4 regions of the Streptomyces sp. S186 genome follow, and region 2 is predicted to be linked to each of the others. Evidence: riboswitches for the same ligand, from Rfam matches in the RefSeq annotation. Region 2 holds a riboswitch; each other region holds the start of a gene.
The links. A riboswitch is a leader RNA that binds a small molecule or an ion and turns the genes downstream of it on or off. The one in region 2 is predicted to bind cobalamin.
Positions count from the first base shown of each region.

Region 1 (7,593 bases), 720 kb from region 2:
TCCGTTGTGGCACTCGAATGGCACGCGACCCCAAAAGGGCGAGGCAGCAAACGAACAAGGCCCAGAGTGTCGATCTGGCCTTTGCTCTGGAGCGGGTGACGGGAATCGAACCCGCACTCTGAGCTTGGGAATCAGGGGGCCTTCCGCCGCCCAATGACTTCCTGACCTGAGAAGACGCCCCCTTGCTCCATCTGGGACGAGAGTGGCGCGGCGGCCGGATTTGCCACCGAACAGGCTTGCGCTGCAGCTGAGGGCTCTGCTCGGCGGGTGCGTGCAAGGACGGTTCGAAGTCGGCATTGCTGCCGCAAGTGGTGTGTTGTCCTGCAAGGCTGGGCGGCGTGACGTACGCAGCGACAGTGGATACACAGATCGCGAGCGGCGCTCCGGAGATGGACAAGCTGCAGCGGGTCGGTGCCGGGGCGCTTCTGGAGCAGGGTGTCGACTCGGTCGAGTCGATCGACGGTCCGGACGGTGTGGAAGTGGAGATCGCCGACACGTGGGTGGGCGTCCATCCCGGCGGTGTATCAGTGAAGGTGTTCGTGGACGCGCCGGCGCTGAAGTTCGCCGAGGAGGCGGTCCATGCCCTGGTGGAGGAGCTGCTGGAACGCTCGGAGCTGCTCGCCGACTGGACGGTCGAGCGGTGCGAGGTCGAGCTGCACCCCGACCTCGCGAAGGAGAGCCTGGAGGCGGCCGACGGCCCGGATACCCCGCCGGACCAGATCCTTCGGCCCTGCCTGTGCCGGCGTGGCTCGCTTTTCGGTATGCATGGCAATTGCTGGAGCGCAGGAAAGCGGTCGCGTGTGGCCGACCGTCTACTGCTGCGGCAGTGGCGCGGGGCGGGGGTACCGGAGTCCGGCACCCCCGCCCCGCGGTTCAGCCGGCGGCTGTGCGTCGGTCTGCGCGCAGTGCGCGGCGCCGCACGGCCTGGAGCTGTCGCTGGTGTTCCTCGGCGGTGACCGGTCGCAGCTCGGGTACGGGCCGGGGTGCGCCGTGCTCGTCGATGGCGACGAACGTCAGGTGGGCGGTGGCTACTTCGGCGGTGGGCCCGGAGGCGTTCCACCGCTCGGCGGTGGCGCGCACGCCGACGTCCATGGAGGTGCGTCCCGCGTATTCGACGCTTGCGTGGACGCTCAGCAGGTCGCCTGCATGGACGGGAGTGAGGAAGGTCATCCGGTCGACGGAGACGGTCACGGCGGGTGCGCCGGCGTGCCGTCCGGCGGCGGCCGCGGCGGCGTCGTCGATGAGTTTCATGATGACGCCGCCGTGGATGGTGCCGTACAGGTTGGTGTCGTGCTCGCTCATGATGTGGGCGAGGGTCACCTGTGAGTCGGCCGGGGCCTTGTGGGCCGGGCCGGTGGTGATGCGGTCCATGGTTCGACGGCTTTCAGTTCTTGGTGGAGAGCTGGTGGGGGACGTGCCGGGCTGCCGCGGTCATCCGTTCCATGGCCGGGCGGACCTCGGCCCAGGAGCGGCTCTTCAGACCGCAGTCCGGATTGATCCACAGCCGGTCGCCGGTCGGTCCCTCGCCCGCACCGGCCTCGGCGGGCTGCTGGCAGTTGGTGCTGCGCGGCACGGGCGCGGTCCGATGGAGTTCGGCGGCGCCGACGCGGTCCTGCCAGTAGCCCTCGATCGCGTTCCTCAACTCCCGGCGCGGGCCCTGGCGGGGGTAGCCGTACACGGTGGCGCGTGTCGCCGCGGCCGCGGACTTGGCTGTCACAAGACTCTCCTGCGCGAGCTCTTGGTGGAGCGACCCCGGGACGTGACGAAGGCGCGAAGGACGGCAGGCCGGGCGGGGCACGCCGCCTGTGCCACCGCACACGCTGGTGCCCGCCTGACGACTACGCCGACCCGCCCTCGAAGGTCACCGGGATCTCCGCGTACGCATGGGCGCACGCGGGCAGCGGGCAGGTCTTCGGACTCGCGGGCACGTCCGCCGGTCTCCCGGCGGGCACCTACTGGCCGTCGCTTCCCGGACCCCGTACCTCGGGTCCAGTGCGTATGACGGCGGTCGTTCCCACTCACCGCTGCGGGGCAGTTCCGGATTCCCACCGGGTTCCCTCTTACGACGCGCCTGCCTGGCGGGCAGGGCGCACCAGCTGCACTCGCCACCTTATGGCGAGGTATGACCCGGTTACCACCTTCGGCGTCACGGAGGGCAAATCCCGTTCTGCTGAGGCCACTTGTACGAGGCGCGGGACGACTCCAACCGTCGCCCCGCGCCTCGTCCCACCGCAGCGCGGGTCCTTTGGCCCGGGCGGCACCCCGGGGTCCCTCAACCCCGGTCGTAGGTGTGGAACCCCCGGCCGGTCTTCCGGCCGAGCAGCCCGGCCTCGACCATCCGCTGCAGCAGCGGCGGCGGGGCGTACAGGGGTTCCTTGAACTCTTCGTACAGCGAGCGGGCGATGGAGGCCACGGTGTCCAGTCCGATCAGATCGGCGAGCCGGAGCGGTCCCATCGGGTGGGCGCAGCCCAGCTCCATGCCCTTGTCCACGTCGGCGGCGGTGGCGAAGCCGGACTCCGCCATCCGGACGGCGGACAGGAGGTAGGGGACGAGGAGGGCGTTGACGACGAAGCCGGCCCGGTCCTGAGAGCGGATCACGGTCTTGCCGAGCGCGTCGCGGGCGAACGTCTCCGCCGTCGTGGCCGCTTCGGTGCTGGTGTGCAGCGAGGTGACGATCTCCACCAGTGGCATGACCGGCACGGGGTTGAAGAAGTGCAGGCCGAGGACGCGGTCGGCCCGGCCGGTGGCCATGCCCAGACGCATCACCGGGAGGGAGGAGGTGTTGGTGGCCAGGATGGCCCCCGGGTCTTCGACGATCTTGTCGAGGGCGGTGAAGATCTCTGTCTTGACGTCCGGGTTCTCCACGACGGCTTCGACGACCAGGTGCCGGTCGGCGAGGTCGTCGAGGCTTGTGGTGAACACGAGCCGGGCCAGGGCGTCTTCGGCGGCCTCCCGGTCCGTCTTGCCGCGATGGACGGCGCGTCCCAGCGAGGCGGCGATGCGCTCGCGAGCTTTTCGAGCGGCGGCGGTGTCGACCTCGCACACGACGGTGTCGAGCCCGGCGCGGGCGCAGACCTCGGCGATGCCGGCGCCCATCTGACCGCCGCCGATGACGCCGACGCGCTGGATGCCCGTGGTCATGACTGCTCCGTTCCGTGCCGCACGAGGTGGCGGGTGTAGGCGTCGGTGGTGAAGAAGCCGGGCAGCTCTTGGCCGAGGGCGGTGCGGACGAAGATGTCGCGGGCCTCGTCCGCGTACGCCGCCGGCTTCTCCTTGGCCAGGGCGGCCGTCTCGTCGTCGAGCAGTCGCAGCACCGTGGCGCGGTCGAGGACGCGGTGCCGCAGCCACTGCCAGACCTGGGTCCGGGCGATCTCCGCGGTGGCGGCGTCTTCCATCAGCCCGTGCAGTGCGACCGCGCCGTGGCCGTGCAGCCAGGCGTCGAAGTAGCGCAGTGCGACCGCGATGTTGGTGCGGACGCCGTCCGGGGTGGGCGATCCGCTGATGCGGCGCACGGACAGCAGGTCGGTCGGGGTGACCTCCACGTCGTCACGGGTGCGCTCGATCTGGTGCGGCCGGTCGCCGAGGACACCGTCGAAGACCTCGCGGCAGAGGGGGACAAGTCCGGGGTGGGCAACCCAGGAGCCGTCGAAGCCGTCCTCGGCCTCGCGCTCCTTGTCCAGCCGGACCTTCGCAAGGGCTGCCTCGTTGGCCGCCGTGTCCCGGCTCGGGACATGGGCGGCCATGCCGCCGACGGCGTGGGCACCGCGCTTGTGGCAGGTGTGCACCAGCAGTTCGGTGTAGGCGCGCAGGAACGTGGCGGTCATGGTGACCTTGGCGCGGTCCGGCAGGAGGAAGTCGGTCCGGTGCCCGAAGGTCTTGATCAGGCTGAAGAGGTAGTCCCAGCGGCCCGCGTTGAGTCCGGCGCTGTGCTCGCGGAGTTCGTAGAGGATCTCCTCCATCTCGAAGGCGGCGGTGATCGTCTCGATGAGCACGGTGGCGCGGACGGTGCCGCGAGGGATGCCGAGGAGTTCCTGGGCGAGGACGAAGACGTCGTTCCACAGGCGGGCTTCGTACCGGTTCTCCAGCTTGGGCAGGTAGAAGTACGGGCCCGAGCCTGCGTCGATCTGCCGTTGGGCGCAGTGGAAGAAGTACAGGCCGAAGTCGACCAGGGAGGCCGGGGCCGGCCGGCCGTCGAGGTAGAGGTGTTCCTCGGTGAGGTGCCATCCGCGGGGCCGGACGACGATGGTCGCCAGGTCGCCGCCGAGCCGGTACCGCTTGCCCTCCGGTGTGGTGAAGTCGATCCTGCGCTCGACTGCATCGAGCAGGTTGAGCTGGCCGTCGATGACGTTGTCCCATGTGGGGGAGGTGGCGTCCTCGAAGTCGGCCATCCAGATCCTGGCACCGGAGTTGAGGGCGTTGACCGTCATCCGGCGGTCCGGAGGGCCGGTGATCTCCACCCGTCTGTCCGTCAGTCCCGGCGCAGGCGGTGCGACCCGCCAGTCGGGGTCGGTGCGGACAGCGGAGGTGACGAGGGGGAAGTCGAGCGGGGATCCGGAGGCCAGCCGGGCGGCCTGACGCCTGCGCTCCCTGAGGAGATCCAGACGGCGATCCGCGAAGGCGGCGACGAGCCGGCCGACGAACTCCAGGGCCTCCGGTGTGAGGATCTCCTGATGACGGTCCCGTGGTGCTGCCGCGCGGACCTGGACGCGGTGCGTCGGTGCATGGGTGGGCATAGGGGTCTCCTCGGTGGGAGCGGAGGGAGCGGTGGGAGCGGTGGGGGCCGGGCGAAGCGGAGTCGGCCGGCCCCCAAGCCTGTCTGTGGACTGCCTGGCACACGGAGGGCACGCAGGCGGCCAGAAGCGCTCTAGTGGAACTGCTCTTCCTCGGTGGAGCCGGTCAGCGCGGTGGTCGAGGAGGCGGGATTGACGGCGGTGGAGACCAGGTCGAAGTAGCCGGTGCCGACCTCGCGCTGGTGCTTCACCGCGGTGAAGCCGTGCTGCTGGGCGGCGAACTCGCGCTCCTGCAGGTCGACATAGGCGGTCATGCCGTGATCGGCGTAGCCGCGGGCAAGGTCGAACATGCCGTGGTTGAGGGAGTGGAAGCCGGCCAGGGTGATGAACTGGAAGCGGTAGCCCATCGCGCCCAACTCACGCTGGAACTTGGCGATCTGGTCGTCGTCCAGCGCGGCCTTCCAGTTGAAGGACGGCGAACAGTTGTAGGCCAGCAGCTGGTCCGGGTACTCGGCGTGGACGGCCTCGGCGAACTCCCGTGCCTGGGCGAGATCCGGGGTGCCGGTCTCCATCCACAGCAGGTCGGCGTACGGGGCGTAAGCGAGTCCGCGGGCGATGACCGGGGCCATGCCGTGGTGCACCCGGTAGAAGCCCTCCGCGGTGCGCTCGCCGGTGCAGAAGCGGGCGTCTCGCTCGTCGACGTCGCTGGTCAGCAGGTTCGCGGCCAGCGCGTCCGTACGGGCGACGATGACGGTCGGGACGTCGGCGATGTCCGCGGCGAGGCGGGCCGCGTTGAGAGTGCGGATGTGCTGCGCGGTGGGGACGAGGACCTTGCCGCCCAGGTGACCGCACTTCTTCTCCGAGGCCAGCTGGTCCTCGTAGTGGATGCCGGCCGCACCCGCCGCGATCATCGCCTTCGTCAGCTCGAAGGCGTTGAGCGGGCCGCCGAATCCCGCCTCCGCGTCCGCGACGATCGGGGCGAGCCAGTCGGTGGTGTCGCCGTCGTCCTCGGCGGTGGCGATCTGGTCGGCGCGCAGCAGCGCGTTGTTGATCCGGCGCACCACCTGCGGTACGGAGTTGGCCGGGTACAGGCTCTGGTCGGGGTAGGTGTGCCCGGCCTGGTTGGCGTCGGCGGCGACCTGCCAGCCGGAGAGGTAGATCGCCTGCAGCCCGGCCTTCACCTGCTGCACGGCCTGACCGCCGGTGAGCGCGCCCAGGGCGTGGACGTAGTCGCGCTCGTGCAGCTGCCGCCACAGCCGCTCGGCGCCGCGCCGGGCCAGCGTGTGCTCTTCGCGGACGCTGCCGGAGAGCCGCACCACGTCCTCGGCGCGGTAGGTGCGCTCCACGCCCTTCCAGCGCGGATCATCGGCCCACCGCCGCGCAAGCTCCCCCGCCGCCGTCGTCTGTGCCTGCGTCATGACCGTCTCCCGGTTCGCATGTCTGTCAAGGATGTGAAAGGCGACGTTCCCGCCTCTGGGATGCGGCCCGCCGTGCCCTCACTCGTGCGCGAGCAATGCGATACGTGGACGGAAGACCGACCGGAACTGCCGGGATCTCCGACATCAGGGCGTGAATCGTGCCCGGTCACCGGTCCGGTCGCCGTGGACTCCGGCGGGCCGCACAACGACTCTCGCAGTGGCACCGAGTGCCATCAACCGTGGCCTCGTGCCAACTTCTGCCAATCTTCGACGGCGCGATTGCCAAGGTTGCGAAGATCCACAGGCCCCTGCCGTCTCCTAGGATGCGGATGGCGGCGGAAGGAGGCCAGAGGTGAGCAAGACCTACGCAGGGGCGCGGCTGCGGCGGCTGCGCGAGGACCGGCGGATGAGTCAGGCTCAGCTGGCCCGCGTCCTGGCGATCTCCCCCAGTTACCTCAACCAGATGGAACACGACTCCAGGCCGCTGACCGTGCCCGTGCTGCTGCGGCTGACCGAGGCGTTCGGCGTCGATCCCGGCTTCTTCTCCGAGCGGGACACCAGCCGCCTCGTGGCCGACCTGCGCGAGGCCCTGGCCGACGAGGTCACCGACGCCCGCCTCTCCGCCTCCGACCTTTCCGAACTCGCCCACCGGCTGCCCGGCGTCGGCGAGGTGCTGCTCCGGCTGAGCCGCCGCAACCAGGAGCTGAGCGAGCAGCTCGCCCAGGCCGCCGACGGCCGCGGCGCGGGCACCGGCCCGGCCGCCGCCCGCACGCCGCACGAGGAGATCCGCGAGTTCTTCTACCGTCGTCGGAACTACCTGCACGACGCGGACACCTCCGCCGAGGAGCTGGCCCAGCGCATCGGCATCCGGCCCGGCGAAGTCCGCCAGGCACTCGCCGCCCGCCTCGCCGACCGGCATGGCGTACGCATCGCAATCGACGGAGACCGGCCGCACCACTACGACCCACAGACCCGCACACTGCACCTCTCACCCCGGCTGCGCCCCGGCCAGCAAGCCTTCCGCATGGCCACCCAACTGGCCCTGCTCGCCTACGGCGACGAACTCTCCCGGCAGGCCGGAGAGGACTTCGACGAGACCTCCCCGACCTGGAAACTGGCGCGGATCGGAGTCGCCAACTACTTCGCCGCCGCGCTGGTCCTCCCGTACCGCGACTTCCACGCCACCGCCGAGGAAGCGCGCTACGACATCGAGCGCCTCACCGACCGGTTCGGCCTCGGCCACGAGACCGTCTGCCACCGCCTCAGCACCCTCCAACGCCCCCGCCTGCGCGGTGTGCCGTTCTCCTTCGTCCGCGTCGACCGCGCCGGCAACATGTCCAAACGGCAGTCCGCCACCGGCTTCCACTTCTCCCGCGCCGGCGGCACCTGCCCGCTGTGGAACATCTACGAGGCGTTCGCCGCACCCGGCCGCATCCACGTCCAG
Region 1 covers NZ_CP193932.1:8,084,758-8,092,350, reverse strand. The annotation lists gene ACRAS8_RS35120 (hypothetical protein) at 357-956, shown strand; gene ACRAS8_RS35115 (acyl-CoA thioesterase) at 874-1,371, opposite strand; gene ACRAS8_RS35110 (hypothetical protein) at 1,385-1,717, opposite strand; cobalamin riboswitch at 1,887-2,112, opposite strand; gene ACRAS8_RS35105 (3-hydroxybutyryl-CoA dehydrogenase) at 2,273-3,142, opposite strand; gene aceB (malate synthase A) at 3,139-4,734, opposite strand; gene aceA (isocitrate lyase) at 4,866-6,149, opposite strand; gene ACRAS8_RS35090 (short-chain fatty acyl-CoA regulator family protein) at 6,502-7,593, shown strand, end outside.
Region 1: another riboswitch for cobalamin. It lies ahead of ACRAS8_RS35110 (hypothetical protein); the one in region 2 lies ahead of ACRAS8_RS31865 (CbtB domain-containing protein).

Region 2 (7,593 bases):
ATGCCCCAGCCGGAGGCCAGGACGTTGGTGTGCGAGAGCGGGGTGGTGGGGGCGGTGTTGATGAAGCCGGCGACCCGCGGCACGTCGTCGGGCAGGCGGGGCATGGCGACGATGTCGGCCCAGCCGAGGGAGTCCGCGGCGGCCGCGTAGGCGTCGGCGGTCCGGAAGTGGCGCAGCCGGCCGACGGCCGTGCCGGGGTTCAGCGGGGTCCGGGTGCGGCTGCCGAACAGCTGATGACTGTGGATGCGCGGCACCCGGACGTCGCTGATCGTGGCGAGTTCGTGTTCCTGCCCGTGGTTGGCGGGCTTCAGCAGCAGCGGGAGCCGGGCGTCCAGCCGGTGGCGGACGGAGGTGTAGAACTCCTCCAGCAGCGGGCCGGACATGGTGTCGGCCTCGGTGGTCTCCAGGACGAGGAAGGGCCGCTCCCGGCCGTCGGTGCCGGGGCCGGTGTCGGGGTCGGTGTGCAGGGAGAGCACGCCGAGCAGGAACCGGCGCTCGGGGTCCGTGTAGACCGAGGCGTTGACGGCGTCCAGCCGGGCGTCGAGCTCCGCCGGCCGCATACCGAGGATGCGGGTGGCGAGGTAGTCCACGTGGAAGGGGTGGACCGCGGTGTCCAGGAGGTGCCAGGTGTTCTCGGCGCGGTCCACCACGACCTTGAGGTACGGGTGTCCGGCGAGGGTTCCGGCCAGGGTGTGGAAGAGGGGGAGGGCGAGCTGTTCCCCGACGGCCGTGCGGTCGGCGGCGGGGCGCGGCGCGCCGGAGGGCCCGTCGGGACGGGCCGCGGGGGTGGTGGGGGTGGTCACGACACTGCTCATGAGCGGGCCTCCATGGGCTCGTTCGCGTCCCCGGCCGCGGGAAGGAGGTGCGGCAGGGCGTCGACCAGGGTGCGGAAGTCGTGCAGCACGGTCTCGGGGTCGATGGCGGACAGCAGGCACAGCGCGGCCATGGTGTTGGCGCCGGCGGCGGGGTCGTAGACCGGTACCGGCGTGCCGTCCGGCAGCGAGTTCTCGGCCACCACGGACAGCGTGCTGCCGGGGCTCAAGGGGGCCGCGTCCCGTACGGCCGCGAAGTCCCAGCGTCGGCGGTCCGGCCAGGCGGCGCCGGCGCCGTCCACGGCCAGTACGACGAGGGAACCGGCCGCGCCGCGCGCCTCCTGTGCCAGGCGGGCCTCGGCAGGCCAGTTCACCGGGCGTCCCAGCAACTGGTCGACGAGCATGCCGATGAGGTCCAGGCCGAAGACCTCCTCGATCTGCGGGACGGTCATCGCCCCGCCGAACCGGGCGGCGGTTTCGATCACCCACATCCGGCCGCCGGTACCGAGCTTGATCTCGGTGTGGGTACCGCAGTTCTCCAGGCCGAGTGCGTCCACGGCCTGCCGCGCCAGGGCCACCACGCGCCGCTGGGCGTCGGGCGGCAGCGCGGCCGGGGTGATGCCGGCGCGCTCGGTGAACGGCTCCACGGTCGGCATCCGGCCACTGAGGCAGACGGGATGGAAGACCCCGTCGACGACGGCGCCCTCGACGCTGACGTAGTCGCCCCAGCCGGGCTGGGCGAACCATCCCCCGGCGGTGCCCGGCACGATCTCCTCGACGAGGAAGTCGGCGTCGGCACCCGCCACATGCAGTTCGGCGTAGCCCAGTCCGGCGGATTCGGCCATCACCTCGCGTGCCCGGCGCCAGGCCGCCGGCACCTCGTCGGTGGCGCGGATGATCCGGTGCGCGGTGGAGCCGGCGCTCCAGGCGGCCTTCAGCAGCAGCGGGGCGCGGAGCGCGGCGGCCGCCTCGTGGAGCTCCCGCTCATCGGCCACCGGCCGGAACCGGGGCTGGGGAATGCCCTGTTGGGCCCAGGCGCGGCGCATCAGCCGCTTGTCGCGGGCGAGCGCACCGGACCGGCCGGCGCCGGCCAGGCCGAGCTTGGCGCACGCCTCCGCGACCGCGACAACCGCGTACTCGGAGAAGGTGACGACCGCGTCCGCGGCCACCTCCTGGGCCCGGTCGACGATCAGGGACACCAGGTCGCCCCGTTCGGGCCCGGTGGCGGTCGTCACGGAGGCGCACCGGTGCCCGGCGGTCGCGGCGATCGCGGGCGGCAGCGGGCTGAGCGCCAGCAGGTGCACCGCCGCGCGGGCGGCGACCCGTGACAGGGCATACCCCAAGGGCGGTCCGCCCTTGGCATACACGAACAGCACCGAGCTCACTGGAATCCGACTCCTTCACAAAGGGGTTGGGGGCCGTCTCTCTGGCGGCGGTCGGCGTCCGCGGTCCGATACCCGGACGCCCTGACTCCAGCGAACCAGTCGGACGGCCGCTGCCGGGCCGTCACAGGCCCCGACCCCTCAGGCAAATGCCAGAGTCGAGGGGTTCGTAGGGCGACTGTGAAGGTTCCGTGATGCCGTAGGAGAATGCCGGCCCGCGAGAAGGCGCGTCAGATCGGCCGAGAACCGGGCATACGCCATGCGGGCCGGGGATACGGATGCCACGGATGCCCGTGCGGGCGGCCGCAGACCGCCGCCGCGGGCACACCCCGCCAACTCCTCCGCACAGAGAGGCAGTCGTGGACGAGACCGGTCTGAAGTCACTGCTTGAACACCTCCCGGTGTCCTGGTGGGAGGCCGACCGCGACCTCCGGGTGATCGACAGCGGCGGAGGGGCCTTCGACGACGCCGGCACCGCCCAGCGCTTCCTGGACGCCCTGCGCCGGGAGCCGCCCGCGCCCTCCGCCGCGCCGGGGAACCCGCACCGCCAGGCACGGTTCGACGGCCGGCTCTTCGACGTGAACTGGCCCCTGGACGCCCCCCGTCCGGACCGCACCCGCGGAGTGGCCGTCGAGGTCGCCCCGGCCGAGACCACCGGCCGCCGCTTCGACGCCTTCGCCGACCTCGCCCCCGCCGCCGCCTTCATCCGGGACGCCGCCGGCCGCTACCGCTGGGCCAACCACGCCTACGCCCACCTCTACGGCACCACGCCCGAGCACGTCATCGGCAAGTACGTCCGCGACGTCGACGCCCCGGTCGACGCCGACCGGGTACTGGCACTGGACCAGGACGTGCTCGCCCGCGGCACACCGGTCCGGCACACCCTCACCTACCACCGCGCCGACGGCACCAGCGGCCACGCGGCCGGGCACCGCTTCCCGGTCCGCGAGGGCACCGAGACCTGTGTGGCCGGAATCTATATCGACATCAGCGACTACACCCGCGCCCTGCACCAGCGCCGGGAGGCGGAGGACAGCCTCTGCGCGCTGCGCGACCACAGCGGACTGCCGTGCGCCCTGCTCTCCGCCGGCGGACGGATCCTCCAGGCCAGCGCGGCCGCCGCCGAACTGCTCGGCACCCGCCTCTCGGAACTCGTCGGCAGCCGGGCCGACACCCTGCTCGCCCCCGACTCGCAACTACCGGCGCTGGAACGGGACTGGCGCGCCCTGATCACCCGCCGCCACCGCCGCCTCCAGACCTCCGCCGTCCTCCTCGACGGCCGCGGCCGGCAGCGCCGCGCCCGTCTGCACCTGACGACGGTGGGCCGCGGCAGGTCCCGCGCCGTCGGTGTCTGGGCCGTGGTCACCCACCAGGCACTCGCCCACGAGCCGCACCCGCCGCTCACCGCCAGCCAGGTCCGCATCCTCTCCCTGCTCGCGACCGGCCGCAGCAACGCCGAGATCGCCACCCGGCTCCACCTGTCCCGGCAGACCGTCGACTACCACCTCAGCCGCCTCCGGGACCTGCTGGACGCCCCGACCCGCTGCGCCCTGGTCGCCCGCGCCTACGTCCTGGGCATCCTCGCTCCTCAGGCATGGCCGCCCCGCGCGGCGACACCGTAGATTCGGAGGCGCGACGGCCCGGCGGCGCTCCCCGCTCACCGCGCCGGCGCACCATGTGCCGTATCCCGTGGCGGGACACCACCCCACGCCCGCAGCAGCAGGAGGAACGACCGCGTGACCAGCCGCCTCACCCTCATCTCGCCGGCGATCAGCGCATCGCTGCGGCAGGCCCGCTTCGACGACGGCTCGTCGCTCGACGACGGCGGGGCGGCCCGGGCCCGCGCGGCGGCCGGTTCCCTGCCGACCGCCGCGCGGGTCCGCGTCTCCCCCAGCGTGCGCTGCCGGGAGACGGCCTCGGCACTCGGCCTCGACGCCTCGGCGGCCCAGGAACGGTCCGAACCATCCGAACTGTCCGGCCTGAACGTGGGCCGCTGGACGGGCCGCACCCTCGACGAGGTGGGCGCCGCCGAGCCGGACGCGGTCGCCCGGTGGCTGGCCGATCCCGGCGCGGCACCGCACGGCGGCGAGTCGGTACGGGACCTGTGCGAGCGGGTCACGCGGTGGCTGGACGACTGTGGTGGGACCGACGGACGGACGCTCGCCGTGGTCGAACCGGAGGTCGTACGGGCCGCGGTGCTGCACGTGCTGGGCGCGCCGGAGACGGCGTTCTGGCGGCTCGACGTGCCTCCGCTCGCGGCCACCGAGCTCACCGGACGGTCCGGGCGCTGGAACCTGCGGCTGGGACGTGCCCTCGCAGCCGAGGCGGAGCCGGCGACCGAGGCATAGGGATGCCCGGCCGCACGGTCCGCATGCCCTCGCGGTGCCTAGGGACTCAGTGCGCGGCGGATACGCCCGGCGCCGTCGCCTCCGACACCGGCTCAGGGTTCAGCTGCCGTTCGGCCAACTCCCCGAAGAGCAGGCCGAATCCGCTCCACAGGACGGTCTGGATGGCCAGTGCCGAGAGCCGGAACCGCCACAGCAGCGTGGCCGGGAAGTCCTTCGGCACCTCGTTGACGACCGGCAGCACCGCATACGCCAACCCGACCACGACGACGAACGCGGCCACCGCCACCACCGTCGCCCACCAGGTGCCCAACCCGGGCGCGAGGCGCTTGCCCAGCATCGTGGCGCCGATCGCCAGCAGGACGCCGAGCAGCATCATCAGGAAGTACAGCGTGGTGCGCTTGCCGATGGTGTCCGGTTCCCCGACCGAGGGCGGGTTGGCCGGGTACTTCAGGAACGGGACCACGTAGCCGGCCAGCAGCGCGCAGCCCGACAGCAGCAGCGCGGTCGCCCGCGGACCGAACCGCCCCACCCGGCCCAGGGCGAAGCAGTAGGCGAGGGCGGCGATGCCGCCGAAGGCGATTCCGTAGACCAGGACGCCGGTGGCCAGGCCGGCGGTGGACTGCAGCGAGCGGGAGACGACCTCCATCTCGTGTTCGTGGGAGTGGGCCGCCTCGAAACCGATGGCGCCGTTGACGTTCGGTTCGCCGAGGAAGTAGGCGACGACGAGGGCGAGCCCGCCGGCGGCCAGGCCGGCGAGCATGCCTCGTACGAGCAGGTTTCGGACCGTTGCGGAGTTCATGATGTGCGGCGTCCCCGTGTGTGTCAGTGGCAGGGGAAACCGAGCAGGTGGCGGGCGTCGTGCACCCACTCGTGCACGTCGGTGCCCTGGAACACGGAGGTGGCGCCCTGCTCGGCGCCGACGAAGTACAGCAGGACCAGCATCAGGATGCCGAAGAACACCGCCCACGGGGCGATCGCCTTCAGCGGCAGCGTGACGGGGGCGGCGGAGGTGGTGACGGACGGCCGGGCGATGGTCTGCGCCATGGCAGAGCCTCCTTCTGGGAGTTCGCGTCCCATTTCGGTGGTGCACAAGACGACGGCCGCGGGTCTGACTCACGCGACGCCCGAGGCGTCCCGCACACAGTGGCGCGACCGTGCCGGAGTCCCACCGGCTTCCGCTTCTCCGTCGTCGATATCGAAGAGAAACTACCGCGCGGCGGATGGCCCGCCAAGGCCGGACGGGCCACTTGTCCACGAAGGCGCTTGTCGACGAAGGCGCACGCCTCCGGCTGCCGTTCCGGGCGCCCGCCGCCACAACCCACATCCGTGACATCCGTCATACCGGCGCACGCCGGAAACTATCGTGCCTAGTAGTGACCACCGCGGCGACAAATGAGAATTTGTCCGGCTTGATCTGGCGATGAGGTGCGCCCGGGGCCTCGGCGGTCGGCCCGCCGCTCCGCTTCGGTCGTTCACCAGCGGAGTCCACGCCCCTGACGTCGTGCCAGACGCATACGAAGCCGCGCGGAGCGAGGCAGCACGATCACCCGCACACCGCAAGAGGCAAAGGATCAACTGTCCCGTTTAGTAGTAGTGCCCATTGCTCGCCCTGCCGGCACTTCCCAGAATGTCGGCCATCGGCGCAACGAGCGAGTGAGGTCAGGCATGAAGAAGCACCGTAGGAAGAGCAACCACCGGCGGCTGACGCTTGCCGCCCTCGCCGTAGCCGCCCTGGGTGTCCCCTCCGTCGCCATGGCGGCTTCCGCCGCCCCCGCCTCCGTCGACACGGCCCGTGTGGTGGAGCTGGTCAACAAGGAGCGCAGCAAGGCCGGCTGCGCCCCGCTGACCGTCAATGCAAAACTGGCAAAAGCCGCCCAAGACCACAGCAAGGACATGGCAGACCACCGCAATATGTCACATACCGGATCCGACGGCTCCGACCCGGGCGCCCGGATCAAGGGCGCCGGCTACAACTGGAACAGCTACGGCGAGAACGTCGCCTACGGATACGCCACCCCGGAGAGCGTGCTGGCCGGCTGGATGTCGAGCCCCGGACACAAGCGCAACATCCTCGACTGCTCGTTCAAGGAGACCGGCATCGGCCTCGCCCAGCCCGGCGACTACTGGACGCAGGATTTCGCCACCGCTCAATAACCCCACGGGAGAACCGCCCAATAACCCCATGGGAGAGGAGAGCCCCATGGGAGAGGGGGGAGGGACGCCCTACCGTCCGCCGTTGACGACGGCTCGCTCCACCGCGCCGTCCTGAAGGTGCCACCGCTGGAGGATCTTCGCGTAGGCGCCGGTCCGGATGAGTCGGTCGAGTGCCTCGCGCACGGCGTCGCGCAGTGCCGTACCGGTCTTGGCGACGGCGATGCCGTAGGGGACGGAATCGATCTGTCCGCCGACGAGTTGGAAGGCGCCGCCGCCCGTGTGGGTCGCCGCGGTGTAGGCCGCGACCGGGAAGTCGTCGAGGCAGGCGAGGGAACGGCGCTGGGCGACATCGTCGTAGACCTCGGCCGTCGAGTCGAATTTCCGGAGCGTCGGCTGCGCGGGGAGCCGCCGGCTCAGTTCGTCGAGGTAGTTCTCGGCCGCGGAGCCGCGCTGAACCGCAACCGGCTTGCCCGACACGTCCTCCAGTTTGCCGAGGTGGTCCGGATTGCCCTTGCGCACGACGAGCGACAGCCCCGCCTGGAAGTAGTCGATCAGGTCGACCCCTCCCCCGGTCTTCGCCCCGCTCGCCTGCCCGCCCTGGCGGTCCTTGGTGTCGACCATCGCCGAGATGACCAGGTCGAACCGGCCCTGGCCGAGGCCGGCGAGCAGGGAGTCGAAGGTCGCGTTCCGGAACGTGCAGCGGACGCCCAGCTCACGGCCGAGGGCGTCGGCCAGATCGACGTCGAGGCCGGCGGGCTTGCCGTCGCTGAGGAACTCCATCGGCGCATAGGCGATATCGGAGCCGACGGTGATGATGCCCTTGTCCGCGATCGCCTGCGGCAACCGGCCGGACGGTTTCGCGCCCCCGCCGGGCTTGCCCGCCGCACCCCCGCCACC
Region 2 covers NZ_CP193932.1:7,365,433-7,373,025, reverse strand. The annotation lists gene ACRAS8_RS31890 (PEP/pyruvate-binding domain-containing protein) at 1-815, opposite strand, end outside; gene ACRAS8_RS31885 (ATP-grasp domain-containing protein) at 812-2,197, opposite strand; gene ACRAS8_RS31880 (PAS domain-containing protein) at 2,554-3,816, shown strand; gene ACRAS8_RS31875 (histidine phosphatase family protein) at 3,931-4,542, shown strand; gene ACRAS8_RS31870 (CbtA family protein) at 4,589-5,341, opposite strand; gene ACRAS8_RS31865 (CbtB domain-containing protein) at 5,365-5,586, opposite strand; cobalamin riboswitch at 5,625-5,767, opposite strand; gene ACRAS8_RS31860 (CAP domain-containing protein) at 6,208-6,696, shown strand; gene ACRAS8_RS31855 (protein kinase domain-containing protein) at 6,766-7,593, opposite strand, start outside.

Region 3 (7,593 bases), 3.0 Mb from region 2:
GCGGATCTGCGCGTCCTTGACCTCGCAGAGCCAGCCGTCGACGTGCAGCAGGAAGTCGTCGAAGCCGTCGTCGTCGGGGCGCTCCTCCAGGCCCAGGTCGTGGTCGAGCTTGGCGGCCTGGATGAGGGTCCAGATCTGCGCGCGGATGGCGGGCAGCTTGGCCGGGTCCATCGAGGAGATCGCGGCGTACTCGTCGAGCAGCTGCTCCAGGCGCGCGATGTCGCCGTAGGAGTCGGCGCGGGCCATCGGCGGGACGAGGTGGTCGACGAGGGTGGCGTGCACCCGGCGCTTGGCCTGGGTGCCCTCGCCCGGGTCGTTGACCAGGAACGGGTAGACGAGCGGGAGGTCGCCGAGCGCCGCGTCCGGGCCGCAGGCGGCGGAGAGCCCGGCGTTCTTGCCGGGCAGCCACTCCAGGTTGCCGTGCTTGCCGAGGTGGACCATGGCGTCGGCGCCGAACCCGCCGTCGGCGGCGGGCGCGGCGATCCAGCGGTAGGCCGCCAAGTAGTGGTGGGACGGCGGCAGATCGGGGTCGTGGTAGATCGCGATCGGGTTCTCGCCGAAGCCCCGCGGCGGCTGGATGAGGATCAGCAGATTGCCGCGGCGCAGGGCGGCCAGCACGATGTCGCCCTCGGGGTTCCGGCTGCGGTCGACGAACATCTCGCCGGGCGGCGGGCCCCAGTGCTCCTCGACGGACTCCCGCAGCTCCTGCGGCAGCGTGGCGTACCAGCGGCGGTAGTCGGCGGCGGGGATGCGGACCGGGTTGCGGGCCAGCTGTTCCTCGGTCAGCCACTCCTGGTCGTGGCCGCCGGCCTCGATGAGGGCGTAGATCAGCTCGTCGCCGTCGCCGGACGCGAGGCCGGGCACCGGTTCGTCGCCGAAGTCGTAGCCCTCGGCCGCCAGGCGGCGCAGCAGCTCGACGGCGCTGGCCGGGGTGTCCAGGCCGACCGCGTTGCCGATCCGGGAGTGCTTGGTGGGGTAGGCGGAGAGCACCAGCGCCAGCCGCTTCTCAGTAGCCGGGATGTGGCGCAGCCGGGCGTGCCGGACGGCGATCCCGGCGACCCGGGCGGCTCGCTCGGCGTCGGCGACGTAGACCGGGAGGCCGTCCTCGTCGATCTCCTTGAAGGAGAACGGCACGGTGATCAGCCGCCCGTCGAACTCCGGCACGGCGATCTGCGAGGCGGCGTCGAGCGGGGAGAGGCCCTCGTCGTTCTCCTCCCAGGCGGCGCGCGACCCGGTCAGGCAGAGCGCCTGGAGGATCGGCACGTCCAGGGCGGCCAGTGCGCCCGCGTCCCAGGACTCGTCGTCGCCGCCCGCGGACGCCTCGGCGGGCCTGGTGCCGCCCGCGGCGAGCACGGTGGTGACGAGGGCGTCGGCCGCGCGCAGCTCCTCGATCAGCTCCGGCTCGGGGGCCCGCAGCGAGGCGACGTACAGCGGCAGCGGACGGCCGCCGGCGCGCTCGATCTGGTCGCACAGGTCGTGGACGAAGCGGGTGTTGCCGCTCATGTGGTGGGCGCGGTAGTAGAGCACCGCCACCGTCGGGCCGGCCGCCTCCGTCGCGGCGCGCTCCAGCGGGCCCCAGGACGGCGCGGCCGCGGGCGGCTCGAAGCCGTGGCCGGTGAGCAGGACGGTGTCGCTGAGGAAGCGGGCCAGCTGGGAGAGGTTGGCCGGGCCGCCGTGCGCGAGGTAGGCGTGTGCCTCGGCGGCGATGCCGACGGGGACCGTGGACGCCTCCATGAGCTGGGCGTCGGGGGCCTGTTCGCCGGTGAGCACGACGACCGGGCGGTGCTGGTCCGCGGCCAGCAGCACGTCCAGGCCGTCCTCCCAGGCGCGGAGGCCGCCGAGGAGGCGGACGACGACGAGGTCGGCGCCCTCCAGCAGGCCGGGGAGTTCGGCGAGGTCGAGGCGGGCGGGGTTGGCGAGCCGGTACGGCACGGGGCCGGTGGCCGCGCGTGCGCTGAGCAGGTCGGTGTCGGAGGTCGACAGCAGCAGAATCACGGCGCAGCCCTTCCTCGGGGTGTCCACGCCCCGGGTGGTCGTATGGACGGCGGGAGTTCCTGGCTCACCCGGCGGTGGCCGGGTTCACAGTGGCGGGACCGCGCCGGATTCTCACCGGGCTTCCTCCCTTGGCGCCGTCGCTGGCGTCCGGCGGGTCAGCCGACCCGCCGACCTGCATAGTAAGGGCTGCCGCCGGACCGCGGGAGCGGGCCTACGCGGCCGTCTCACCCGATCCCCTCGACCCGGTTCCGGGCGCCACCGACGTAGGTATGCTCGCCGCCATGCCGCCCACCCCCGCACCCCGCCCCGACCGGCCCGGACCGCCGGTACGGGACCGCGGTGACGCCTGCCCGGGAGCGCTGCGGCTGCACTCCGCCGCCGACGGCCGGCTGGCCCGAGTGCGGGTGCCCGCCGGGGACTTGACGGTGCGCCAGGCCAGCGCGCTGGCGGACGCCGCGGACCGCCTCGGCGACGGCCGTCTCTCGCTCACCTCCCGCGGCAACGTCGAACTCCGCGGCCTGCCCGACGACTGCGGGCAGGCGCTCGCCGGTCTGCTCGCCGACGCCGGGCTGCTGCCGTCCGTCCGCCATGAGCGGATCCGCAACGTGCTGGCCTCACCGCTGGCCGGACTGGACCGGCACACCCCCTCCGACGTGCGGTTGTGGGCCCGGAGCCTGGACGCACTGCTGTGCGCGAGCGAGCCGGCGACGGCGCTCTCGGGCCGTTTCCTGTTCGTCCTGGACGACGGACGGGGCGATGTGGCGGACCTGGGCGGCGATGTGACCTTGCTCGCAGAATCCGGCCGGCGGGCCCCGGCGGACACCGCGTATCCGCCGGACACCGCGTCCGGGTACGGGGCGCTGCTGCGGGTCGGCGACGAGCGGGCGGTGCTGCGGATCGCGGCGGACGACGTCCCGCGGGCGGCGCTGACGGCCGCGGAGGTCTTCCTGGCCGCCGCCGCGGAGCGCGGCGACGGCGCCTGGCGGGTCCGCGAACTGCCCGCAGCGCGGCCGCTGACCGCCCGGGAGGTGCAGCGCGCGCTGCGGACCGCGGGCATCGCCGCGGAGTACGCGGACGCCGCCGGCCCGCGGCCGGCCGTGCCGTACGCCGATGCCACCGCCCCCGGTGCGGTCGACGGACCCGACGGCCGCCGCGCCGTCGTGGTCCTCGCGCCGCTCGGCCGTCTGTCGGTGGCCCAATGGCGGTTGCTGGCCGGGATCGCCGACGACGACGGTTGCGGCACGCTGCGCCTCACGCCCTGGCGCGGCATCGTCGTCCCCGGCCTGCCCGCCGCCCTGGCCGCCCGGCGGCTGACCGACCTCGCCGCCGCCGGACTGGTCACCGACCCCGACTCCCCCTGGCGCCGGGTCACCGCCTGCACGGGCCTGCCCGGCTGCGCCAAGTCCCGCAGGGACGTGCGGAGCGAGGCGGCGGCCGCGCTCTCCGTGGGCCGGCCCGTCCCGGCGGACGGCTCCGCAGTGCCCGCCAGGCTGCCCGTCCACTGGTCGGGCTGCGAACGGCGCTGCGGCCATCCGCACGGCGCCTGGGTCGATGCGCTGGCGACGCCCGAGGGCTACCGCACCACCGCGGTGGGCCCCAACTCCCCGCCGCCACCGACGGTTTCACGTGAAACATCTCAACTGGCCGCCGTTTCACGTGAAACGGCCTCACCGGCGCCGGTTTCACGTGAAACATTGCCCCCGCCCGGTGCTCCGCCGTCTGCCCCCTCTGCTTCTCCTTCCACCCCTCAACCCACCAACCCGAGGCCCCAGTGACCGCGTTCGACTACGAAAAGGACGGGGCGGCGATCTACCGCCAGTCCTTCGCCACCATCCGCGCCGAGGCGGACCTCTCGGGCCTGCCCGCCGACGTCAGCCGGGTCGCGGTCCGTATGATCCACGCCTGCGGCATGGTCGACCTCGTCCGCGACCTCGCCTTCACCCCGGGGGTGGTGGCCAGTGCCCGCGCCGCGCTGCGCGCCGGTGCGCCGATCCTGTGCGACGCCACCATGGTGGCCAGCGGAGTGACCCGGAAGCGGCTGCCCGCCGACAACGAGGTGCTGTGCACCCTCGGCGACCCGTCCGTCCCGGAGCTGGCCGCGCGGCTGGGCACCACCCGCAGCGCCGCCGCCCTCGAACTGTGGCGGGATCGCATGGAGGGCGCCGTGGTCGCCTTCGGCAACGCCCCCACCGCGCTCTTCCGGTTCCTGGAAATGATCGAGGAAGGCGCGCCGCGCCCTGCCGCGGTCCTCGGTATCCCCGTCGGTTTCATAGGCGCGGCCGAGTCCAAGGACGCGCTGATCGACCACCCGGCGAAGCTGGACCACATCGTGGTGCGCGGGCGGCGCGGCGGCAGTGCCATGGCCGCGGCCGCGATCAACGCCCTGGCGAGCGAGGAAGAGTGAGCGTGAGCGAGCAGCAGGCCAGCAGCGGTGCGGCGGACCAGCCGGCCGCGCCCTCCCCTGAGCGTTCCACCGGCCGCCTCTACGGCGTCGGCCTGGGCCCCGGCGACCCGTCCCTGATGACCGTGCGGGCGGTGGAGATCATCGCCGGGGCCGATGTGGTGGCGTACCACAGCGCCCGGCACGGACGCTCCATCGCGCGGTCCATCGCCGCCGGGCACATCCGCCCGGACCACATCGAGGAAGCCCTCGTCTACCCGGTCACCACCGAGTCGACCGACCACCCCGGCGGCTACCGCGGGGCTCTCGACGAGTTCTACGAGGCGGCGGCGGCGCGGCTAGCCGCCCATCTCGACGCCGGCCGCACCGTCGCGGTGATCTCCGAGGGCGATCCGTTCTTCTACGGCTCCTACCAGCACATGCACAAGCGGCTGGCGCACCGCTACCCGACCGAGGTCGTGCCCGGCGTCACCTCCGTCAGCGCCGCCGCGGCCCGCCTGGGCACCCCGCTCACCGAGGCCGACGAGGTGCTGACGGTCCTCCCCGGCACCCTGCCCGAGGAGGAGCTGACGGCGCGTCTGAGCGCCGCCGACTCCGCGGTCGTGATGAAGCTGGGTCGCACCTTCCCCAGCGTCCGCCGGGCCCTGGAGCGCTCCGGCCGGATGGCGGAGGCCCGCTATGTCGAGCGCGCCACCATGGCCGGGGAGCGCACCGGCGCGCTGGCCGACGTCGACGCCGACACCGTTCCGTACTTCTCCGTCGCGGTCGTGCCGAGCCGCATCGCCTCCTCCGCCGGGGAGCCGGAGCCGGCCGCCGACGAGCGCGGTGAGGTGGTCGTGGTCGGCACCGGGCCGGCCGGTCCGCGCTGGCTCACCCCGGAGTCCCGCGGCGCCCTGGCCGCCGCCGACGACCTCGTCGGCTATACCACGTACCTGGACCGCGTCCCGGTGCGCCCGGGCCAGCGCCGGCACCCCTCGGACAACAAGGTCGAGTCCGAACGCGCCGAGTTCGCCCTGGAGTTGGCGCGCCGCGGCCGCCGGGTCGCCGTGGTCTCCGGCGGTGACCCCGGCATCTTCGCCATGGCCACCGCGGTCCTCGAAGTGGCGTCGGAGGAGCCCTACCGGGCCGTGCCGGTACGCGTCCTGCCGGGCGTCACGGCCGCCAACGCCGCCGCCGCGCGGGCCGGTGCGCCGCTGGGCCACGACTATGCGGTGATCTCGCTCTCCGACCGGCTCAAGCCCTGGGAGGTGATCGCCGAGCGGCTGCGCGCGGCGGCCTCCGCCGACCTGGCGCTGGCGCTCTACAACCCCGGTTCCCGCAGCCGCACCTGGCAGGTCGGCAAGGCCCGGGACGTCCTCCTGGAGCACCGCGCACCGGACACCCCGGTCATGCTCGCCCGCGACATCGGCGGCCCCGAGGAGTCGCTGCGCACCGTCCCGCTCATCGACCTCGATCCCGCCCAGGTCGACATGCGCACGATCCTGCTCGTCGGCTCGTCGCTGACCCGGCGGGTGCGGCGCGACGACGGCACGGAGACGGTCTGGACACCGCGGAGGTACCCGGAACGCTGACCGCTCGCGCGGCGTCAGCCGAGGAGCGCCCGCACCCAGTCCACGGCCGCGCCCGGCTCGTCGGCCACCGGGACGCCCTCGGGGACCGGCGGCCGCTGGACGACCACCACCGGCACCCCGGCCTCCCGCGCGGCGGCCAGCTTGGGGGCGGTCGCCGCGGCGCCGCTGTCCTTGGTCACCAGGACGTCGATGCGGTGGCGGCGCAGCAGTTCCCGTTCGCCGTCGAGGGTGAACGGGCCGCGGTCCAGGACGGTGGTCATCCGGGGCGGGTGCGGGGGCTCGGGGGCGTCCACCGAGCGGACCAGGAACCACAGGTCCGTGAGGTGGGCGAAGTGGGCCAGGCCCATCCGGCCGGTGGTGAGGAAGACCCGGCTGCCGAGGGCGGGCAGGGCCGCGGCGGCCGCGTCGAGCGAGGGGACCGGGTGCCAGACGTCACCGGGTCGTGCGACCCAGCCGGGCCGGCGGAGGGCCAGCAGGGGAACATGGGCGGTGGCGGCGGCCTGGGCCGCGTGGAAACTGATCGTCCCGGCGAAAGGATGGGTGGCGTCGATGAGCGCGTCCACCGCGTGCTCGCGCAGCCAGCGGGCGAGGCCCCCGGGGCCGCCGAACCCGCCGATGCGCACCTCCCCCGCGGGCAGCCGCGGCGCCGCCACCCGGCCGGCCAGCGAGGACGTCACCCGCACCCCGGGCTCCTCGGCCAGGGCCGCGGCCAGCCGGCGGGCCTCCGTGGTGCCGCCGAGGACCAGTACATGGCGGACGGGGTCGTGGACGGGTGACGACGGCATGAGCGGCGGGTTCCTCCGTGGGTGAAGCGCAACCGAAGGGTACGGGAGGGCGGAGCGCCCAGCTCGCGCACACCGGGCTGCGGCACGGGTGGACGACCGGCGCCTGTGCCACGGCGGCCGGCACCGCCGCGTACACGGCGCTGCTGCGCGGGGAGTTCCCGGACCCGGTGACGATCACGCTGCCGAAGGGGCAGACGCCGTCCTTCGCGCTCGCGGTGGAGGAACTGACCACTGCCGGCGCGGGACCGGCCACCGCCATGGCCGGGGTGGTGAAGGACGCCGGCGACGATCCCGACGTGACACACGGGGCGCTGGTCCGGGCCACGGTACGGGCGCTGCCGACCGGGAGCGGAGTGGTGTTCAGGGCGGGGCCCGGCGTGGGCACGGTCACCCGCCCCGGACTGCCGCTGGACGTCGGCGAGCCGGCCATCAACCCCGTCCCGCGGCAGATGATCCGGGAGCATCTGACGCGCGTCGCGCAGGCACACGGGGGCGACGGGGCGACCGCGGACGTCGAGGTCGAGATCTCGGTCGATCACGGCGAGGAGATCGCGCGCAGCACCTGGAATCCGCGCCTCGGCATCCTGGGCGGACTGTCGATCCTGGGGACGACCGGGATCGTGGTGCCGTACTCCTGCTCGGCGTGGATCGACTCGATCCGGCGCGGGGTGGACGTGGCGCGCGCCGCCGGCCGGCGACATGTCGCGGGATGCACGGGCTCGACGTCGGAGAAGGTCGTCGTCGCGCTGCACCACCTGCCCGAGGACGCACTGCTGGACATGGGGGACTTCGCGGGGGCGGTCCTCAAGTACATCCGCCGCCATCCCGTCGACCGGCTGAC
Region 3 covers NZ_CP193932.1:4,328,511-4,336,103, reverse strand. The annotation lists gene cobN (cobaltochelatase subunit CobN) at 1-1,995, opposite strand, end outside; cobalamin riboswitch at 2,030-2,179, opposite strand; gene cobG (precorrin-3B synthase) at 2,265-3,770, shown strand; gene ACRAS8_RS18580 (precorrin-8X methylmutase) at 3,767-4,399, shown strand; gene ACRAS8_RS18575 (precorrin-2 C(20)-methyltransferase) at 4,396-5,967, shown strand; gene ACRAS8_RS18570 (cobalt-precorrin-6A reductase) at 5,982-6,752, opposite strand; gene ACRAS8_RS18565 (cobalt-precorrin-5B (C(1))-methyltransferase) at 6,770-7,593, shown strand, end outside.
Region 3: another riboswitch for cobalamin. It lies ahead of cobN (cobaltochelatase subunit CobN); the one in region 2 lies ahead of ACRAS8_RS31865 (CbtB domain-containing protein).

Region 4 (7,593 bases), 4.5 Mb from region 2:
TCCTGGACGTTCTGCAGCTCCATGAAGGAGAACGGGTTCTCCGAGCCGTAGACGGGCGGGAAGCCCAGGCGGCGCAGCCGCTGGTCGGCGACGCACTGGAGGTACTCGCGCATCGACGCGGTGTTCATGCCGGGCAGGCCGTCACCGCACAGGTCGCGGGCGAACTGCAGCTCCGCCTCCACGGCCTCCTTGAGCATGTCGGTGACCTGCTGCTGGAGCGCGTCGTCGAAGAGGTCGGGCTCCTCCTCACGGACGGTGTCCACCACGGAGAAGGCGAACTCCATGTGCATCGACTCGTCGCGGAACACCCAGTTGGTGCCGGTGGCCAGGCCGTGCAGCAGGCCGCGCGACCGGAACCAGTAGACGTAGGCGAAGGCGCCGTAGAAGAAGAGGCCCTCGATGCACGCCGCGAAGCAGATGAGGTTGAGCAGGAAGCGGCGGCGGTCGGCCTTGGACTCCAGGCGGTCCAGACTGTCCACCGAGTCCATCCACTTGAAGCAGAACTCGGCCTTCTCCCGGATGGACGGGATGTTCTCCACGGCCGCGAAGGCGGCGGCCCGGTCGTCCGGGTCGGGAAGGTAGGTGTCCAGCAGCGTCAGATAGAACTGGACGTGCACCGCCTCCTCGAAGAGCTGCCGGCTCAGGTAGAGCCGCGCCTCGGGGGAGTTGATGTGCTTGTACAGCGTCAGCACCAGGTTGTTGGCGACGATCGAGTCGCCGGTGGCGAAGAACGCCACCAGGCGGCCGATGAGGTGCTGCTCACCGGGGGAGAGCTTGGCGAGGTCGGCCACGTCGGAGTGGAGGTCGACCTCCTCCACGGTCCAGGTGTTCTTGATCGCGTCGCGGTAGCGGTCGTAGAAGTCCGGGTACCGCATGGGACGCAGGGTCAGCTCGAAGCCCGGGTCGAGGAGGTTCTTCTTGCCGTCGGTGGTGGCGGTGTGCGCGGCCGCGGCGTTCGTTTCAGGCGACGGGTGGGACATTACTGGCATGCCTCGCAGGACTCGGGGTTTTCCAGGGAGCAGGCGACCGCCTCGGGATCGGTCACCGGAAGCTGCGCGGGGACGGACGCGGCGCGCGCCGACTGTGCGATCCGGGTCGCCGGCCGCGAGCGCAGGTAGTAGGTGGTCTTGATGCCGCGCTTCCAGGCGTAGGCGTACATCGAGCTGAGCTTGCCGATGGTCGGCGACGCCATGAAGAGATTGAGCGACTGGCTCTGGTCCAGGAACGGCGTGCGGTCCGCGGCCATGTCGATCAGGGCGCGCTGCGGGATCTCCCAGGCGGTGCGGTAGCGGTGCCGTACGTCCTCGGGGATCCAGGTCAGCTCCTGGACGGAGCCGTTGGCCTCGCGGAGCGCGTCCCGGGTCCGCGCGTCCCACAGGCCCAGCTCCTTCAGCTCCTCGATCAGGTACGTGTTGACCTGGAGGAACTCGCCGGACAGCGTCTCGCGCTTGAAGAGGTTGGAGACCTGCGGCTCGATGCACTCGTAGACGCCGGCGATGGAGGCGATAGTGGCGGTCGGCGCGATGGCCAGCAGAAGGGAGTTGCGCATACCGGTCGTGGCGATCCGGGTGCGCAGCGCCGCCCAGCGGTCCGCCCACCGCGGTTCGGCGTTCGGGTAGTGGTCCGGGTGCAGCACACCGCGCGCCGTGCGGGTCGCGGACCAGTTCTCGTGCGGGCCGTGCCGCTCGGCGAGGTCGGCGGACGCCTCGTAGGCGGCGAGCATGATCCGCTCGGAGATGCGGGTCGACAGCTCCCGGGCCTCGGCCGAGTCGAACGGCAGCCGCAGCCGGAAGAACACGTCCTGCAGGCCCATCAGGCCCAGACCGACCGGCCGCCAACGGGAGTTGGAGGCGGCGGCCTGCTCGGTCGGGTAGAAGTTGATGTCCACGACCCGGTCGAGGAAGGTCACGGCGGTGCGGACGGTGGCGTCCAGCTTCTCCCAGTCCATCTCGCCGTCGGCACCGAGGTGCGCGGCGAGGTTGACCGACCCCAGGTTGCAGACCGCGGTCTCCCCGTCGTCGGTGACCTCCAGGATCTCCGTGCACAGGTTGGAGGAGTGCACGACCCGGCCGGGCTCGGCGGTCTGGTTGGCGGTGCGGTTGGCGGCGTCCTTGAACGTCATCCAGCCGTTGCCGGTCTGCGCGAGGGTGCGCATCATCCGGGAGTACAGCACCCGGGCCGGCACCTGCTTGAGAGCCTTGCCCGCGGCCTCCGCGGCCCGGTAGGCGGCGTCGAACTCCGCGCCCCACAGGTCGACCAGCTCGGGCACGTCCGCGGGGGAGAACAGCGACCAGTCCGCGTCCGCCTCCACCCGGCGCATGAACTCGTCCGGGATCCAGTGCGCGATGTTGAGGTTGTGGGTCCGGCGGGCCTCCTCGCCGGTGTTGTCCCGCAGCTCCAGGAACTCCTCGATGTCGGCGTGCCAGGTCTCCAGGTAGACACAGGCCGCGCCCTTGCGGCGGCCGCCCTGGTTGACCGCCGCCACCGACGCGTCCAGGGTGCGCAGGAACGGCACGATGCCGTTGGAGTGCCCGTTGGTGCCGCGGATCAGCGAACCGCGGGCGCGGATCCGGGAGTACGACAGCCCGATGCCGCCGGCGTGCTTGGAGAGCCGCGCCACCTGGTGGTAGCGGTCGTAGATCGAGTCCAGCTCGTCCAGCGGCGAGTCCAGCAGATAGCAGGAGGACATCTGCGGGTGGCGGGTGCCGGAGTTGAAGAGCGTGGGGGAGGACGGCAGGTAGGAGAGCGTGCTGGTCAGCCGGTACAGCTCGGCGACGTCCGCGAGCGCCCGCGCGGAGTCGTCCTCGGCCAGGCCGCAGGCCACCCGCAGCAGGAAGTGCTGGGGCGTCTCGATCACCTTGCGGGTGGTGGGGTGGCGCAGCAGATAGCGCGAGTGCAGGGTGCGCAGCCCGAAGTACCCGAACCGGTCGTCGGCGCCGGCTGCCAGGGCCTGCTCCACCAGCGCGTCCAGCCCCGCGGCGTGCGTGCCGGCGAACTCGGCGGTGCGGTCCGCGATCAGACCCTCCTGGTGGCCGACCGCGATCGAGGCGGAGAAGGAGGTGGCGCCCTGCCCGGCGGCCTCCTCGGCGATGGCGAGGGTGAGCAGGCGGGCCGCGAGCCGGGAGTACTGCGGCTCGTCGCCGATCAGCCCGGCCGCGGCCTCGATGGCCAGCGACCGCAGTTCGGCCTCGTCGGACCCGGGGTGCCGGCCGCGCAGCGCGGCGGCGGCCACCTTGCCGGGGTCGGTCGCGGTCAGGTCCGCGGTCAGCTCGGTCAGCGTGCGCAGCAGGGCGACGCCCGGGCCGTCCTCGTTCGCGGGAGGCGTGGCCACCACGGGCTGCACGACCTCGGCGTCTGACGCGGGCTCCGTTGGCGCGATGGTCACCTGATGCTCTCCCTCACTCGGCGGGGGCCGGGAGGGGCGGTGGCGCGACGGGAGCCGTGCGGGCAAGGGGGCACCCCGCGGCGAGCCGGGGGTGCGCGGGCCGGCCGCGCGGCGTCCAGTCGGCCCACCCCTCGGGGCCCGGACGTATCGACGCCGCACCGATGGCGGTGCGGACGTACCGTCGGCAGGTCCTCGGACTCGGGAGCGGGCCGCCGGGCTCGTGGGGACGGCCCGTGGATCACGCTCACACACCGTTGCGGGACAGTTCCGGATTCGCACCGGATTCCCCTGCGGCGACAGCGAGGACGAGCATACATCTTGTGCTGCTCCCCGCGCGCACCCCCACATCTTGTGTCGCCGCCTCATATCATTCCCGCAGGTATGCGCAGCGCGAAGGGCCGCCGCGCCCCGCTGGGGGAGTGCGGCGGCCCTAGGGCGCTTCTGACGGATCTCCGCGGCGTCGCGGCGCCTGGCACGCACTCTCGCGGCGTTGCCGAAATGTCTCCATAGCTCCGCTATGAAGCCATCCCGGCGCCTTGCGAGAGCACGCACCAGGCGCCGCTCCTTCCTCCACCGAGATCCGTCAGAAGCGCCCTAGTCCGCGGGTGATGGAGCGTCAGTGCCCCGCCGGTGCCCCCGTCGTGGCCGGTGACAGGTCGGCGGTGACGCCCTGGTCGCCGAGGTCGGCGGTGTAGTCGTCGGGGGAGGTCTCGTCGGTGCCCTCGGGGGCCTTGAGGGCCTTCAGGACGAGCGTCAGGACGACCGTCACCACGACGTTCAGGACGAACGCGGTGAGGCCGATATAGCCGATCTGCCCGATGCCGGGGATCTCCGCGCTGGAGCCGCCGAAGTGCTGCTGGGTCGGGCCGGCCACCCCGTATGCCGCGAGGGTGCCGTAGACCATGCCGACGGCCCAGCCGGCCAGCAGCGCCCAGCGGTGGAACCAGCGGGTGAACAGGCCGCCGACCAGCGCCGGCATGGTCTGCAGGATCCAGATCCCGCCCAGCAGCTGGAAGTTGATGGCGACGGTCTTGTCCATGGTGAGGACGAAGACCAGCGCACCGACCTTGACCAGGAGGGAGACCAGCTTGGCGACCTTGTGCTCCTGCTCGGGCGTGGCGCCCGGCTTGAGGAGGTCCTTGTAGACGTTCCGGGTGAAGAGGTTGGCGGCGGCGATCGACATGATCGCGGCCGGCACCAGCGCGCCGATGCCGATCGCGGCGAACGCCACCCCCGCGAACCAGCTGGGGAACATGTCCGCGAAGAGCTGCGGGATCGCCAGCTGGGCGTTGCCCCGGGTGTCCGTCCCGGCCTTGAGCGCCATGAAGCCGAGCAGCGCGAGGAGGCCCAGCATCAGGGAATAGAGCGGGAGGATGGTGGTGTTGCGGCGGATGACGTTGCGGCTGCGCGAGGAGAGCGTCGCGGTGATCGAGTGCGGGTACATGAACAGCGCCAGCGCCGAGCCGAGCGCCAGTGTGGCGTACGCCCACTGGGCGTTGGGGCCGCTGGTCAGTTCGCCGCGCGGTTTGCCGGCGATCGGCCCGGGCTGGGCGAGCGCCTTGCCGGCCGCGTGGAAGATCTCGCCGAAGCCGCCCAGCTTGATCGGGATGTAGATGATCGCCACCGCGATGACGAGGTAGATCAGCCCGTCCTTGACGAACGCGATCAGCGCGGGCGCCCGCAGCCCCGAGGAGTAGGTGTACGCGGCCAGCACCGCGAACGCGATCAGCAGCGGCAGGTCCTTGACGAACCAGTTGGCGTGCTCGCCGCCGCCGACGCCCATCACGTCCAGGACGGCCTGGATGCCGACGAGTTGGAGCGCGATGTACGGCATCGTGGCGAGCAGCCCGGTGAGCGCCACCGCCAGCGACAGGCCCTTCGAGCCGAAGCGGCCGCGGACGAAGTCGGAGGTGGTGACGTACCCGTGCCGGTGCGAGACCGACCACAGCCGGGGCAGGAAGGTGAAGATCAGCGGGTAGACCAGGATGGTGTACGGGACGGCGAAGAAGCCGGACGCGCCCGCGGTGTAGATCGCCGCCGGCACCGCCACGAACGTGTACGCGGTGTAGAGGTCGCCGCCGAGCAGGAACCACGTGATCCAGGTGCCGAAGCTGCGCCCGCCCAGGCCCCATTCGTCGAGGTTGGCGGAGTGCTCGGCGCGGCGCCAGCGCGCGGCCAGGAAGCCCATGACCGTGACGGCGAGGAAGAAGAAGACGAAGACGGCGAGGGCCACGCCGTTCACGCCCCGGGAGGCGGCGGCGAGGGTCGTGACGGGGGTCGTCATCGGGCCGCACCGCCCTTGCGGGCGCGCTGCTCACGCTGGACGAGCTTGTAGGCCAGGGTCGTCAGCGCCGTCGAGATCAGCACCCACGCCATCTGGTACCAGTAGAAGAACGGGATCCCGATCAGCGTCGGCTCGATCCGGGCGTAGGAACTCACCCACAGCATCGCGACGAACGGGGCGAGCAGGCACAATCCGGCCACCAACCGTGTCGGGGTGACGACCGGTCTGCGGTCCGGTGATGCGGCGTTCTCAGCCATGACCGTGGCTCCCGTCCCTGGTGAACTCGGTGAATTCCGGTGGGTGATCGGCTGGAAATCTAAGCCAGGGTCGTGGCGCGCGTCACTAGCTGTCCGCATATCGGTACGACACCGTTGCCGTGGGGGAGTTGGGCCGGCCCGGTGCCCGGACGGGACGGGTGCGAGGGTGCGGGCGGCTCAGTCCGCCGGCCGCTGCAGGCGGGCGACGAACTTGTAGCGGTCGCCGCGGTAGACCGAGCGCACCCACTCCACCGGCCGGCCCTGGGCGTCCAGGGAGTGCCGGGAGAGCATCAGCATCGGCAGTCCGACATCGGTGCCCAGCAGCCCGGCCTCGCGCGGGGTGGCCAGCGAGGTCTCGATGGTCTCCTCGGCCTCCGCCGGCCGCACGTCGTAGACCTCGGCCAACGCGGTGTACAGGGAGGTGTACTTGACGAGGTTGCGGCGGAGCGCGGGGAACCGCCGGGCCGACAGATGGGTGGTCTCGATCGCCATCGGCTCGCCGCTGGCCAGCCGCAGCCGCTCGATGCGCAGCACCCGGCCGCCGGCGGCGATGTCCAGCAGCCCGGCCAGCCGGTCGTCGGCGGTGACATAGCCGATGTCCAGCAGCTGGGAGGTCGGCTCCAGGCCCTGGGCCCGCATGTCCTCGGTGTAGGAGGTCAGTTGCAGCGCCTGGGAGACCTTGGGCTTGGCGACGAAGGTGCCCTTGCCCTGGATGCGCTCCAGGCGGCCCTCGACGACCAGTTCCTGAAGAGCCTGGCGGACCGTGGTGCGGGAGGTGTCGAACTCCGCGGCGAGGGTGCGCTCGGGCGGCACCGGGGTGCCCGGCGGCAGGGTCTCGGTGATCTCCAGCAAATGGCGCTTGAGCCGGTAGTACTTGGGCACCCGGGCGGTCCGCGCGCCGCCGCCGCCGTTCTCGGCGCTGTCCGCCTCGGTGTCCATGACCCGCCTCTCCGATGCCTGTCGTGCTGCCGTCACCGGCTCCTCCGTACGTAGCGGCTCACATCGTGGCACGGACGGGATGCCCATGCGCCGGCGCGGGTCCCGGCCCGTCAGATGTCGGTCCGGTAACGGACCTGACAGCGACTCTTATACACCCTTGACACCCCTAAAGGTCTAGGCCAAGCTGCGAGAACTGGTCTAAACCATTAAAGCCAAACCCGTCCTCGAGGGGGAGAGCGCGATGAAGCGTGGGCTCATAGCGGCGACCGCGGTCGCGGGAATGCTGGTGAGTGTCGCTGCCTGTGGGTCGAGCAGCGGAAATGCGGGTGCCGACGGTTTCAAGGGAAAGAAGCTGACCGTCTGGGTGATGTCCGGATCCAATCCGGAACAATGGACCAAGCAGGTCTCCGAGCAATTCGAGAAGAAGACCGGCGCCACCGTTGAATTCAAGGTCCAGCAGTGGAACGGCATTCAGCAGAAACTGAGCACCGCGCTCTCCGAGGACACCCCGCCGGACGTCGTCGAGATCGGCAACACCCAGACCGCCGCCTACGCCAAGGCCGGCGCCCTGGTGGACCTCGGCGACCTGAAGAAGGAGATCGGCGCCGACTGGAACGACGCCTTCAACAAGGCCGCGACGGTGGACGGAAAGCAGTACGCGCTGCCGTGGTTCGCCGGCAACCGCGTGGTGATGTACAACAAGAAGATCTGGGCGAAGGCCGGCCTCA
Region 4 covers NZ_CP193932.1:2,895,549-2,903,141, reverse strand. The annotation lists gene ACRAS8_RS11975 (ribonucleotide-diphosphate reductase subunit beta) at 1-980, opposite strand, end outside; gene ACRAS8_RS11970 (ribonucleoside-diphosphate reductase subunit alpha) at 980-3,385, opposite strand; cobalamin riboswitch at 3,571-3,702, opposite strand; gene mctP (monocarboxylate uptake permease MctP) at 4,002-5,669, opposite strand; gene ACRAS8_RS11960 (DUF3311 domain-containing protein) at 5,666-5,926, opposite strand; gene ACRAS8_RS11955 (GntR family transcriptional regulator) at 6,104-6,865, opposite strand; gene ACRAS8_RS11950 (extracellular solute-binding protein) at 7,107-7,593, shown strand, end outside.
Region 4: another riboswitch for cobalamin. It lies ahead of ACRAS8_RS11970 (ribonucleoside-diphosphate reductase subunit alpha); the one in region 2 lies ahead of ACRAS8_RS31865 (CbtB domain-containing protein).